2 regions of the Cohnella sp. GCM10020058 genome follow, and region 1 is predicted to be linked to the other one. Evidence: riboswitches for the same ligand, from Rfam matches in the RefSeq annotation. Region 1 holds a riboswitch; the other holds the start of a gene.
What was found. A riboswitch is a leader RNA that binds a small molecule or an ion and turns the genes downstream of it on or off. The one in region 1 is predicted to bind cyclic di-AMP.
Positions count from the first base shown of each region.

Region 2: it holds a riboswitch for cyclic di-AMP, as region 1 does, so the genes downstream of both, ACFSR7_RS33220 (hypothetical protein) here and ACFSR7_RS03345 (TrkH family potassium uptake protein) in region 1, are expected to answer to the same signal.

Region 1 is NZ_JBHUJV010000002.1:820-7,828, forward strand. Features, by position in the region: gene ACFSR7_RS03340 (TrkH family potassium uptake protein) at 1-659, opposite strand, end outside; gene ACFSR7_RS03345 (TrkH family potassium uptake protein) at 685-2,028, opposite strand; cyclic di-AMP (ydaO/yuaA leader) riboswitch at 2,110-2,255, opposite strand; gene ACFSR7_RS03350 (hypothetical protein) at 2,529-4,205, shown strand; gene ACFSR7_RS03355 (hypothetical protein) at 4,202-4,816, opposite strand; gene ACFSR7_RS03360 (ABC transporter substrate-binding protein) at 5,298-6,323, opposite strand; gene uvrC (excinuclease ABC subunit UvrC) at 6,629-7,009, opposite strand, start outside.
Region 2 is NZ_JBHUJV010000023.1:117-7,125, reverse strand. Features, by position in the region: gene kdpB (potassium-transporting ATPase subunit KdpB) at 1-936, opposite strand, end outside; gene kdpA (potassium-transporting ATPase subunit KdpA) at 960-2,639, opposite strand; gene kdpF (K(+)-transporting ATPase subunit F) at 2,683-2,760, opposite strand; gene ACFSR7_RS33220 (hypothetical protein) at 2,890-3,408, opposite strand; cyclic di-AMP (ydaO/yuaA leader) riboswitch at 3,411-3,574, opposite strand; gene ACFSR7_RS33215 (ATP-binding protein) at 3,905-5,533, shown strand; gene ACFSR7_RS33210 (response regulator) at 5,520-6,224, shown strand.

The DNA of each region.
Region 1 (7,009 bases):
CGGAGGTCCGTCAAGTCCGAGAGCACCACGAAGCCGAGACCGCCCGTCACGATCAGCGCCATCGCGATCAGGTTGACCCAAGGATCGCCCGCATAAACGGTGAGGCTGCGGAAGCCTCCCATCAGATCGAACCCTGCGTTGTTGAAAAAGGAGACCGCGTGAAAGATCCCGTAGTATATCGCCCTCGCGGGACTCATATCTCTAAGGAAGCAAGCCATGAAAAGCAGAGCGCCAGCCGCTTCGACCGACAGCGCATACAGGACGACGCGGCGGACGAGCCTTACGATGCCCTCGATACTGCTCTGATTGAGCGCTTCCTGGAGGATCAGCCGTTCCTTGAGCGAGATGCGCCGCTTCAGGAAGATCGCGAACAAGGTGGCCATCGACATGAAGCCGAGGCCGCCGATCTGGATCATTGCGAGAATGACGATCTGCCCGAACATGGAATAGTGATCGCCCGTGTCGACCACGACCAGGCCCGTAACACAAGTGGCAGAGGTCGCCGTGAAGAGCGCGTCGATATATCGCGTTTGCACGCCGGCGCTCGAAGCGACGGGCAAGTGGAGCAGAAAGGAGCCCAGGCCGATGATAAAAGCGAAGCCGAGCGCCAGCGTCCGCGGAGGAGAGGCGACCAGCCATGCGTACATTTTTTTGTGCATGCGTCTCTCCTCCTTTACCTTGGATTTACCCGATAATGATGCGGCCTTCCGCCTCGCGATACAGCGTGCGTCCGGACTTGGAGCCCAGCGCGTAAGTCATCGTCAGCGGGCCGAGACGCCCCATGAACATGAGGACGATAATAAGAATCTGGCCAAAGGACGACAAGTCTCCGGTGATGCCGGCGGACAATCCGACCGTCGCATAGGCGGACATGACTTCGAAAAGAATGAGCAGGAACGCCTGCTTCTCGGTAATCGAGAGAATCATGACGGACGTGATGACGATGGCCAGCGACAGCATCGTGACCGTAATGGCGCGGTTGACCTTGGACCGCTCAATGCGCAGTCCGAGCAGCACGACGTCGGTACGGCCGCGCAGCATCGCCCAGACGGCGGCCGCTAGCACCGCAAACGCCGTCGTCTTGATGCCGCCGCCGGTGGAACCGGGCGAGGCGCCGACGAACATGAGCAGCACCATCGCAAACTGCGTCGCGTCCCGCAAGGAGCCGATGTCGACGGTACTGACGCCGGCGGAGCGGGTGGATACGGACTGCAGCGCGGCCGCAAGCAGCTTGTCACCGAAGGACAGCGGGGCGAAGGTGAGCTCGTTGGTGTATTCGAAGATCAGGATCGTGACCGTGCCGAGCACGATGAGGAACGCCGATACCCAGAGCACGACTTTGGAATGATAGGACAGCTTGCGGCGGGTCGGCAGCTCGACCAGGTCGGAGAGGACGACGAAGCCGACGCCGCCGAGCACGACGAGCACGATCGAGAGCAGGTTCATATAAGGATCTCCGACATATCCGGCCATGCTGCGGAAATTGCCGAACAGGTCGAAGCCGCCGTTGTTGAAAAAAGAAACGCTGTGGAACACGCCGTAATAGAACGCCTGCCGGAAATGCATCTCGTGCATGAACCGGAAGGTAAACAGCAGCGCGCCGACCGCCTCAATGCAAAGCGCATAAATGAGGACGCGCTTCACCAGACGAACGATGCCTTCCAGGCTGCCCTGGTTCATCGCTTCCTGCAGCACGAGGCGATCCTTGAGCGAGAGGCGGCGTCCGGCAAAAAACGCGAACAACGTGCCCATCGTCATGAAGCCGAGACCGCCGAGCTGCACGAGGATCAAAATGACCCATCGGCCGAACACCGAAAAATATCCGACCGTATCCAGTCTGGAGAGACCTGTCACGCAAGTCGCGGAGCTGGAGACGAATAACGCCTCGAGCCACGGCGTCGGCTCGCCGGACACCGTGGAGATCGGGAGCCTGAGCAGCAGCGCGCCAACCGCGATAATTACGGCGAAGCCGATCGTCAGCACGCGCGGCGGGGAAGCATATAGCCAGCCGATAATTTTCTTAAGCAAAGTACGATTCACCTCATGTCGGCAAACGGTTGAAAAAGCGCGCAAAAAAAGACACTGGAGCTCCAGTGCCTTGGCGCACGGCGATCCTGTCTGGCAGCCTACGAGGTTAGCTGACGGGTTCGGGCCAGATCAGGCTGCCCTATCCGGCGCTTGGCGCGCGGAATTCACCCCGGAAAAGCTTAAGTGGTTCCCCCGTTTTCTTTGCGGAAATTCGGCTGGGTAGTATGATGAAGAAACGATGGTTCGGTTTCCATAAAAAACATTACACCGCATTATAGTCTGTCCGATAGGTACACACAACAGCAGAAATGCGAAAAATCGCCTTGTATGAGGATATACGGACGTTATTAGGCCGTGTAACAGCTTTTTTACGGGGATTCTAACTCTTTCTCTTGTTTTGGCTCCAATTCCTATCGATAATAAGCGGAAGGACCAGCTATTGCGGATAAAAAGACGATGTATACGCTTTTTCAGATCAATTCGGAATCGGAGTGGGTAATTTGAGATCATCCAAATGGGCTGTCGCCGCGGGAATCGGCCTTCTTATCTTCCTGTTCATGCAAGTATTGCCTGCGATCGCGCCGGCTATGAAAGGCGAATCGGCCGCGATTAGCCGCGGGGAGGCCAAGCGGATCGGCCTTGCTTATGCCTCGGCGCACTGGGGTATGGATCTTGGCGAAGGGTCCGACGCGGCGATCACGCATGTAGGCGACGACCGCATGGCAGCCTATATGACCAAGCACAAGCTGACCGACGAATACGACCGCGACTGGGATGCGCGTTACCCGACGGACGTCTACGCGGTCGATATCCATGCGGCCGACGGCAGCGTCGATCGCGTATCCGTCCATATGGAATCGGGCGAGGTCGTCGGCTGGGCGCGCGTCGGAGATGCCTTGACCGATGCGGACAAAGCCGCTGCCGGCGACGTAGACGCGCGGACCGCCGAAGCGATCGCCTGGCTTAAGACGCAGCCTGGCTACGACGCTTCGGCCTGGGAGCCTACCGGCAGCCTGACGCAAGGCGGCTCGGTCATTTTGCAGAGCCGCAAGACCGGCCTGTCGGACGCGCATGTACAGCTGCTGGTGAAGCCCGACAAGGTGCTTACTTACCGGTATGCGCTGCCCCAGGCTTTCGCAGACGAGATTGCGAAGCAGCGCAAGATTGCCGATAAGCTATCGATGACCGGCTTCCTGCTGCCGCAGATCGTCATGTTCGTGCTTGCCGTTATTTACGCCGCGACATGCCGGGGATGGACATCGTTCAAACGCGGACTGTTCCTGTCGGCGGCCTTTTTCGTCATGTACGCAGGGTTCATGTTCAATCTGCGTCCCGGACTGCGGGCCTCGTCCGTTGACATGAACGCGATCGCTTCGGAGAGCAACGTGTCGGCGCTGCTCGTCACGAACGTCGTTATTCTTTTCATTCAGGCGCTGCTCACGTACTTCGCTGCCGTCGGCGGCGAAGGCTTGTGGCGTTCGATGGGCCGCTCGTTGTGGCCGCGCTGGCAGGACGCGGACTTCGGCAGCCAGGTCAAGACCGCCATGAAGCAGGGCTATTTGCTCGCCGTGATCCTACTTGCAGCGCAAACGATCGTTTTGACTGCCCTAAGCCTGCTGCTCGGCAGCTATTACGGTTCCGACCCGAGCCAATCCGCCTACAATATGTACTATCCTTGGCTGCTGCCCTTGCTCGCTTGGTGCGCCGGCATCTCGGAGGAGATCCAGACGCGCTTTTTCGGCATCGGCCTCGTACGCAAATGGCTCGGCGCGTTCGGCAGATTTAAGCGTGCAGGCACGCACGGCGCTTCCGCCTCCGGCAGCGTGATCTCCAGGGCGCTCACGGCCATCGCTGTTCTGCCCGCGACGGCCGTATGGGCGTTCGGCCATGTCGGCTATGCCGTATTTCCGTGGCAGACCCGCTTCATCGAGCTCATGATTATCGGCGCTTTGTTCGCCTGGTTCATGTTGCGATTCGGCCTCTTGACCGTTATTTTCGCCCACGTCGTCCTCGACTCTACGCTGATGGCCGTACAGATGCTGTCCGACGGGCTCTCATCCGACAATCTCGCAGGCTTCGTCAGCGTCCTGCTGCCGGCTGCCGTCGCGATGGCAATCGCCTGGCTGCACGAAAAGCGACGGGGCGGGTCCGGTCCGGCCGCAGACTTCACGCGTTAGAGGACTTGCGGCGTAATCTCGGGATGAACGCTCAGCCTTGTCTTGGCGAGCTTGCGCCGCTCCAGCCGTATATGCATCACAAAGTCGGCGAGTAAAAAGGGAGCGGCGGCCGCAAAAAATACCCCCCATTTTTTGAGCGCCGACAGCAGCAAGTGGATTACGTCGCTCATCACCGCGAACCGGACCTGCCCCTGCAGGTCCGGCGTATTGCTGATCAGCGTAATGCCGTACGCGCCTTGTTGCGCAACAGAAAAGCGAAACATCGACTCGCCTTTCAACCGTTTTGCGAAATAGACATCCGACTTATCCTCCGTCAAATCCAGGGAAGAACTTCCGTTATCCACCATGGCAATCACCTGATCGAACATTCCGTCGCTTGGATTGCTGCTTTGCACGGAAGCGGACTGTCCATGCACGTTCGGATCGCCGATCCATTCATAAAAAATTTTATATTTGCCCGGCTTTAATTGGATGACGGTTTTGGCGTTCAGGGTGACGTAATCACGGTTGTGAAAACTGGTGAAAAAGGCACAGGCGCTCGTCAAAAGACCGGCGAAGAGGATGCAGCCGGTGAGGATGAGCGGGGCAAATTGGCGGAAAAATGCAAGCATGCGAATGCTCCTCGGTCAACGATTTGGATAGGAGTCAGGCTGAACGGCTAACCTTTCGAAATTTTGCTCATGAGGTGGAGAAGCTAATGGTAAGCGAACCCATTTCTCTCGTTGTCTCGGTGTACTCGTTATAAATCTGGTATTTGCCCGGCTGCAATTGTACAGTGGTCTTTTCATTGAACGCGAGATAATCGCGGTTGTTCAAGCCGGAGATAAAGGTGACGATGCAAGCGACGAATCCTGCGAAGAGGATGCAATCCGCGAGGATCAATAACGAACTGACGGAGGAAGGCTGGCATGACGGTACTCCTCTGAGATCGATTGTAGGGTCTGATAAATGCATATTATTGGTAGTATAGACTAATATGCCATTAGCGTGCAGCATTATTATTGCGTTTTACATACTTTTACAAAACAAAAAAGCAGGCGCCTCGAGAGAAGCTTTCTTCTCAATGCGCCTGCTTTTTCTTTCTTTTTTCCCTTAGCCCGCGGCACCGTTCAAGCCCTGCAACTCATCCAGCAGCATCGTCCGCGTGACCGGGTCGTCGAAATTCCATTGGCTGTTCAACATGTGCACTTGACCGTTCTTGACCGCAGGCAACGACTTCCACAGACTGCTCGTGAACAGCGCCTCCGCCTGCGCTTTGGTCTCGTCCTCCTCATCCTTCAAAATGTACAGCTCGTCGCCGATATAGTCCGACATGACCTCGACCGAGATCTCGGCAAAGCGCTCGTCGCCATCGATCATCGTTTGAACTTTAGCCGGCGCCACGTACCCGAGCGCGTCGTACAACGACACGGAAAAGCCTTGATGGCCCATAACATACAGGACCTTGCCCATCATAAGCAGGACGGTTGCCGATTGGCCTTGCTTGCCTTTTTGCGCCAACAGGTCCTTGGTCTGCTTCACCTTTGCGTCATATGCCTCGACATAATCGTCAGCAGCCGCTTCCTTGCCCAGCATGCCCGCAATTTCATGCATTCGATCGAAGCCGCCCTTTTCGGAAATAACGACGGTCGGCGCGATTTTCTCCAACGGAGCCAGGCCCTGTTCGTCCCAGTCGTTAAAAATAATCAGGTCCGGCTCCTGCGCAGTCACCTTCTCCAAGTTGGCGGGATAACCGACGTCCGCGATCCCTTGAAGCCGATCGCCATAAGCGACCTGGCTGCCGATGACGCTCAAGCTGGCGCCGACAGGCGTAACGCCCAGCGCCAGAAGATCCCCAGGATCGCTGCCGACGTACACGATTCGCTTCGGATCGGTGGGAATTTCGACTTGGCGGCCCTTGACGTCCGTGATCTTTTTGGTAGCCGCTCCGGCCGACGAGGCGGATGCTTCCGGAGAAGCCGTTTGCGCGGACGACACCGCTTCCGACGCCGCAGAGGCTGTGGCCCCGGTAGACGCTGCGCCTTCGTCTGCGTTTTTGTTGGCATGATTGCCGCAAGCGCTCGCGAGCACCGTCAACAACAGCACGACGAGAATCATCCAATTTCTGTTGGTCCGCAATTGACTAACCCCACTTTATAAACGATAATGATAATCGTTATCAATATAAAACGAAAAAAAGCCTGCGTCAACCATTTTTTAGCTATTTCCCTTCACGGCACCATTCGTACGCCTTCCGTGCACCATTCTCCTGCATGGATGCAGCTCCCGCCGCGCCTCCGCCTCGCCCGATGCCCGTCGTGCACCACTATGGTGTACGGACCCGTCGCTCGCTCGTCCGCCGCTAAAAAAAACGGGATCACGCAGAGAACGTCTGCGTCATCCCGTTTCCCTATGCGTCGGCTTCACTTGGACCGTCGCTTCGCTTAGACCGAAGGTGCAGCGCTCTCTGCCGCTTCCCCGCCCTCATCTTCATTCAATGCGGCCAAAATACGCGCGGCCAGCGCTTCGCCGATCGACACCGCCTTGAAGTCGGCCGCCGAAGCCTCCCGAATCGCTTTGAGCGAGCCGAAGTGCTTGAGCAGCTGCTTGCGGCGTTTCTCGCCGATGCCGGGGATGGCGTCGAGCTTGGAAGCGATCATCGACTTGCCGCGCTTCTCGCGGTGGAAGGTGATCGCGAAGCGGTGCACCTCGTCCTGGATGCGCTGCAGCAGGTAGAACTCCTGGCTGTCGCGCGGCAGCGGCACGACCTCCGCGGGATCGCCGACGAGCAACTGTGCGGTGCGGTGCTTGGCGTCCTTGGCGAG
Region 2 (7,009 bases), on a different contig from region 1:
GAAGGTGATCGTGCCGGTCTTGTCGAGAATCATCGTGTTGATATCGCCCGCGGCCTCGACCGCCTTGCCCGACATCGCGAGCACGTTGAACTGCGTCACCCGGTCCATGCCGGCGATGCCGATCGCAGACAGCAGCCCGCCGATCGTCGTCGGAATGAGACAGACGAGCAGCGCGATCAGCACAGGCACCTCCAGCTTGACGTCCACATAGGACGCGATCGGGCCGAGCGTGACGACGACGATCAGGAAGATGATCGTCAGGCTGATGAGCAGCGTATTCAGCGCAATCTCATTGGGGGTCTTCTGCCGCTTGGCGCCTTCGACCAGCGCGATCATACGGTCGATAAATGTCTCCCCCGGATCGCTCGTGATTCTCACCTTGATCCGGTCGCTGATGACGCGCGTGCCGCCCGTGACGGAGTTGAAGTCGCCGCCCGCCTCCTTGATGACCGGAGCGGACTCGCCGGTGATCGCAGACTCGTCGACGGAGGCAAGCCCCTCGATCACTTCGCCGTCCCCGGGAATCATCTCGCCCTGCGAGACGACGACGACGTCCCCCTTGCGAAGCTCGGTCGAAGGCACGGTTTTCACGCCGCCGCCGTTTACGACCTTATTGGCCGTAATTTCTTTTTTCGTCCGCTTCAGCGTATCGGCCTGCGCCTTGCCTCTGCCCTCCGCCAGCGCTTCGGCAAAGTTGGCGAACAGCACCGTGAAGAGCAGGATCAGGAATACCGCCAGATTGAAGCCGATGCGGTCCTTCGCATCGAAATAACCGGGAAACAGCGTCATGAGCAGCACGATCACCGTGCCGACCTCGACGACGAACATGACCGGATTTTTCATCATGACCGCCGGATTCAGCTTGATCGCGCTCGCCTTCAGGGCGTCTGCGACCAGCGGTCCGGAAAACATGCTTTTTTTGCGTTTATCGTTCACGGCAGCTTCACTCCATCTCATAATTAGCGAATCGTCAGATGTTCTGCGACAGGTCCGAGTACGATCGCGGGCAGGAAGGTCAGCGCGCCGATCAGAATGACCGTCCCGATCAGCAGGAAGGTGAACAGCGCGTTATCCGTGCGGAACGTACCGATCGTCTCGGGCACCCATTGCTTGCGCGTCATCGATCCGGCGACGGCCAGCAGCGCGATCATCGAAACGTAGCGTCCGAAAAACATGACGAGACCGGTCGTAATATTCCAGAACGGCGTATTGTCCGCCAACCCCTCGAAGCCTGAGCCGTTGTTGGCTGCCGACGACGTATATTCGTACAGGACCTGCGAGATCCCGTGAAACCCGGGATTCGATATCGATCCTTTGCCCAGGTCGGTTAGAAAAGCGATCGCCGTCGGCGCCAATATAATGAACGGATGCGCCAGGATCGCGACCGCAATCAGCTTCATCTCGCGCGGCTCGATCTTGCGTCCGAGGAATTCCGGCGTCCGGCCGACCATGAGACCGCAGATGAACACGGCGAGCATCGCGTACATCAGCATGTTGACGAGACCGACGCCTTTGCCGCCGAATACGACGTTCAGCATCATCTCGGAGAGCGGCACCAGGCCGCCTAGCGGCGTGAGCGTATCGTGCATATTGTTGACCGTGCCCGTCGTCGCCGCAGTGGTCACCGTGGTGAACAGCGCGGACTGGGCGATGCCGAAGCGTACTTCCTTGCCTTCCATGCTGCCCTGCGAAGCGTCGATGCCGAGCGCTTCAAGCGCGGGATTGCCGCTCTTCTCCGCCGTGTAGGCGACCGTTAGAAACACGAGGAACAAAGCCATCATGGCCGAGAAAATGACCCAGCCGTGCTTGCGGCTCTTGGCAAACCTGCCGTACATAAAAGGCAGCGAGGCAGGCAGCGCCCACATCGACAAAATCTCGATTACGTTGGTCAGCGCGCTTGGATTCTCGAACGGATGCGCCGAGTTCGCGCCGAAAAAGCCGCCGCCGTTCGTGCCCAGATGCTTGATCGCTTCCAGCGAGGCAACAGGTCCGATCGCGATCTGCTGCGCGGCGCCCTGAAGCGTCGTCACCGACAGCGTCGGGTCCAGCGTCTGCGGCACCTGCAGCGCCACCAGCGCCAGCGTGACCAGAATCGCCAGCGGGAAAAAAATCCGCGTATGCGCCTTGACGAAGTCCTCGAAGAAGTTGCCCAGCGTCCTGCCTTTGCTCGTAATGCCTCTGACGAACGCCACCGCCACCGAGAACCCGGTCGCCGCGGACGTGAACATCATCATCATGATGACCGCCATCTGCGAAAAGTAGCTTAAGCCCGTCTCGCCGCTGTAGTGCTGCAGGTTCGTATTCGTAATGAAGCTGATGACCGTATTCAGGACGAGTGTCGGCTCCATATTGCCGATGCCGTTCGGATTAAACGGCAAGCCGCTCTGCACCCGCAGCAGAATGTAGCTGACTGCCACGAGCACGAAGTTGGTCGCGACGAAGCTGATCGCATATCGTTTCCAGCTCATTCCGATGCGCGTTTTTAATCCGATGACCGCGAAGATCGGCTTCTCGGCCCAGCCGAACAGCCTATCGGTGCGATTGGGCTCATTCGAGAAGACGTGGAAAACGTAATTTCCGAGCGGCTTGGCGATCAGCACGAGAATGCCGATGACGATGACGATTTGCAAGAAATCCATGGCCTTTCCTCCTTGGGCTAAAGCGACTCAGATCAGCGTATCGTTAAAATTTCTCCGGATGCAGCAAGGCGTACACCAGGTAGATCAGCAGCAGTCCGGTGAAAATCAGCACGATCGTCATGCGCGCTCGCCTCCCGCATCGTCGATCGATCTGTCGCACCAGATTACAAATCCGGCGACAAGCGCAAACGCGGCCAGTAACGTCAACGTCATCCAAATATCCAGCAAGCTCATACACTCCTTTTTGAAATCAATCGAGCAGGCGGTCGAGCAGAAATCCGACTTCCCCGGTTTGTGTGCGCACCACGTATGCTGCGCCCAGCTTTTTGTAAATGACTTCCGGATGCCAGGCGTGCGTAACGACAGTAATCGCAAGACACGAACGCTCTGCCGCCCATTGCAAATACCGGCAAGTCAGCGGCAGACTGTTTTCAAAAATGAACACCCGTCCAATCGGAAATACGGAAGAGGCAGCGTTCTCTTTTATACAGGAAGTATTTACATGCACAACTTCGCTTACTCCGATCTTTCTTAGCGCCTTTTCTTCCCTGCCGTTGTTCGTGAGCGCGGCTACCGGCAGCTTCTCGTACAGCGCCTGACGAATGAACGCTCTTCCCGCCGCGTTGGGCGCAGCCACCAAAAGACGACGTTGTTCCATAAGCTCCCCCTCCGAATACAAGAAGAAGGCAACAAAAAAGAAGCCCGGCAAAGGAGGAACCTTTACCGCGGCTTCCTGATCAAGACCGTCGTCTTGGATCGCGCGCGACAAGTGTTGCCTCTCCGATACGCTTGCGAGGTTAGCTGTCGGATTCGGGCGAGAGAGTCGCCCTACGCCGGACACAGTCATGTGCCAGGCGATTCACCCCATGGAGCCTTCTATGGCCCCGATTGGTTCCCCCGTTCCTGCTCGTTCCAGGATTCAGCGTCTTACGAGTTAAAACAGTCTCCGGATCCCTTCCCTCATCGAACTGTCTATCCGCTGCCTCCGTGCTTGCAAGGCATCGTTCTGCACGTATCTTACGCCCGGCCTCCATTGCTGTAAAGGAGCCCAAATTGGATTTAAGTCGATATTCAATAAAATTCATTCAAAATGGAAATAAAAAAAGTACCGTACTCCCGTTTCCTCTCGAATACTGAATATTATTAAGATTATGAGTGATTTTTATAGTATTTTTACACCTCTTTACGGTTTATTTTCTCCGCTTTTTACAGTAACCTTAAGGAAAACGAGTCCGGAAATTCGTACGGGCGGGAAGTGTAAATTCGTGCGTAACCTGCAAGCTCTATGGGCGCTCTGGCGGCCTTATGCAAGCATCACCCTGCTGGTCGCGCTTATGACGATCGTGATGCATCTGCTCGGCCTTGCGTTCGATCTGGTCAATATTGCGCTGATCTATTTGTTTCCGATCCTCGTCAGCGCGGTCTGGTGGGGCCTTCGCCCCGCGGTCTACGCGGCCGTGCTCGCGATTGTCGCGTTGGATTTCTTTTTTGTTCCGCCGACGCTCAGCTTCTCGGTCGCGGACTTGCGTTACGTGATTTCGTTCGTCGTATATGTGGCCGTCGCCGCGCTCACCGCCAGCCTCGCTTCGAGGCTTAAGCAGCAGCTGCTTTACTCCGAGCAGAGGGAAGCGCAGACGGCAGCGCTATACACGCTGAGCAGGCAGATGAACGCGATTACCGACGTGCATGTGCTGCTCGATAACGTCTCGTCTCAAGCGGCGCAATCGATGGGCAGCGAGATCGCCATTTATATGCCGGACACGACGGGCAATCTGAAGCTCACCAACCGCTCCGCCGCGGATAGCGACTGGGGACGCGGCGAAGCGGAAAAAGCGACCGCCAAGCTGGCCTTCGATCACGGCGAAGCGATCGGCTACGGTTCCAACACGCTGCGGGATGCGCCCGGCTATTACTTGCCGCTGCGAACCGAGGACCGCGTATACGGCGTGCTCGCGCTTAATTTGAAGGAGCGGAAAAGCCACTTCACCGCCGGGCAGCGGCAAATGCTCGAGGCGCTGGGCGGACTGGCCGCCAGCGCCATCGCCCGCGCCAAGCTGGCCGAGGAGGCCAAGATCGCCCATCTGACGGCGGAATCCGAGCGTCTGCGCACGGCGATCCTGGACTCCGTCTCCCATGAGCTGCGGACGCCGCTTGCGGCGATTATCGGCTCAGCCACCGTTCTGGCGGCGGACGACGATCTTTTTACGTCCGAGGACCGGAAGGAGCTCTTGATCAACATTCGCGACGGCGCGCTGCGGATGAACCGGTTGGTAAAAAATCTGCTCAGCATGGTTCAACTGGAGAGCGGCATGCTTCGTCTGCGGAAAAACTGGTGCGACGTGGAGGATCTGATCGGGGTGACGCTGTCGCAGGTTCAAGACTACAAGGAGCATCGCAAGCTGCGGGTGCGGCTGCCCGAACAAGTCCCCTTGGTGTCGGGCGATGAAGTGCTGCTGGAGCAATTGCTGGCAAATGTCGTCGGCAATGCGATCAAGTACAGCCCGGACTACAGCGAGATCGACATCTCGGTGTCGTCGGATTCGGATACGCTGGTCATCGCCGTGGCCGATCAGGGAATCGGACTTACGGATGAGGAATACGCCCGGATTTTCGATAAATTTTATCGCGCCGACGCCACCCGGCAGGTGACGGGCACGGGATTGGGGCTCGCCATCTGCAAAGGAATCGCGGAGCTGCACGGCGGTAAGATCTCGGGCAGACGCAACGAGCCGCAAGGGACGGTCATGACGATTGCGCTGCCGCTGAACAAGCCGGATGAACGGGCGGATCGGCAAGATCGACAAGATCGACTGGATCGGCAAGATCGACTGGATCGGCAAGATCGACATGATCGATTAAAGGAACAGGGAACGGAGAACGATGGCGATGAATGAGCAAGGCGCACGAATCTTGATCGTGGACGACGAGCCGCAAATCCGCAAGCTGCTGCGCGTGACGCTGCAGGCATATCGGTTTATCATCGACGAAGCTTCGACTGGCGGGGAGGGTCTGCAGCAGGCGGCACTCGTGCGGCCGGATTTAATCCTGCTCGACCTCGGGCTGCCGGATCTGTCCGGCCTTGAGGTGCTGAGCCGCATCCGGGAATGGTCGCTGGCGCCGATCATCGTGCTGACGGCCAGGGATCGGGAGGAAGACAAGATCGTGGCGCTGGACGGCGGCGCCGACGATTATGTGACCAAGCCGTTCAGCATGGGCGAGCTCGTCGCCCGCATCCGGGTGGCGCTGCGGCATGCGGCGGCCCGTTCGGTTAACGAGCCGCTCCTGACGTTCGGCGCGCTGACCATCGATCTGGTTCACCGCGTCGTCGAATTGAACGGAGAGCGGGTCAAGCTGACGCCGACCGAATACGACCTGCTGAAGCTGCTGGCCGCGAGCGCCGGCAAAGTCGTCACGCAGCGGCAGCTGCTGCAGCAGGTATGGGGCGATCAGCACGGCGAGTCCGACAGCCACTATCTGCGGGTATACATCGGCCATCTGCGCAAAAAGCTGGAGGCGGATTCGACGCAGCCGCAGTTTATATTGACGGAGCCGGGCGTCGGATATCGGTTTCGTTCGCGGGACTGACACGCCGGACTGGTCGAACAAACGCAAATGCAAGAAACGACGAGATTTATCGCAAAATGATTGCTTTTACGAGCCCTGATTTACTGCGGCTGAAAAATTTGCCTTTAAGATGAGCCTATCCGCTTTCGCCGCATTTTACAGATTGCGAGGATCGGCCTATCATAAATGGCAAGCCGTCGCGGCTCGAAGGGAGAGATACCGTTACATGCACGTGCAAGCCATCGAACCGCCGGCCGCTCCGGCAAGCTCATCGCCAGTCGTCCGGATCGGAAGGCTGGAATTTTTCATCGTACCCCTCTTCGATAGGGATCGTCCTTGCTGTCAAATTCATTTACTTTTATCCACGAACGCAGGACCGCTTACGAGCGAATGGTTGCTAGAAGCGTGCGATACGCCTTCCGATTGGGTGACCTGGTCGTACGGCTTTCGCAGGTGGCTGAATGCCAAAGATTTTTGCGACGCGTACGAGTTAGAGCGACGATGCGACGAAAACAGCGTCTACGCTCATCTGGCGCGCACAGCGCTGCGGCAACTGAGCGACATGGAACAATCCAATCGCGCGAATGCGCGGGCAAGTTTGATCGAGCGAGCGACCCAGTACGTTTGTTTGTTTTAGCGCGCAATACATACGAACAACCGCCAGGCACACTTCACCCTGACGGTTGTTTCCTTTTCGAGAATCGCAGAACCTCTCCGCATCGCACCCGACTCTCCCTGGCACCGCAATAACTGCAAAAATACATCCTTTTCCACTCATGTCTCCCTTTTGAGGAACAATTGCTGCA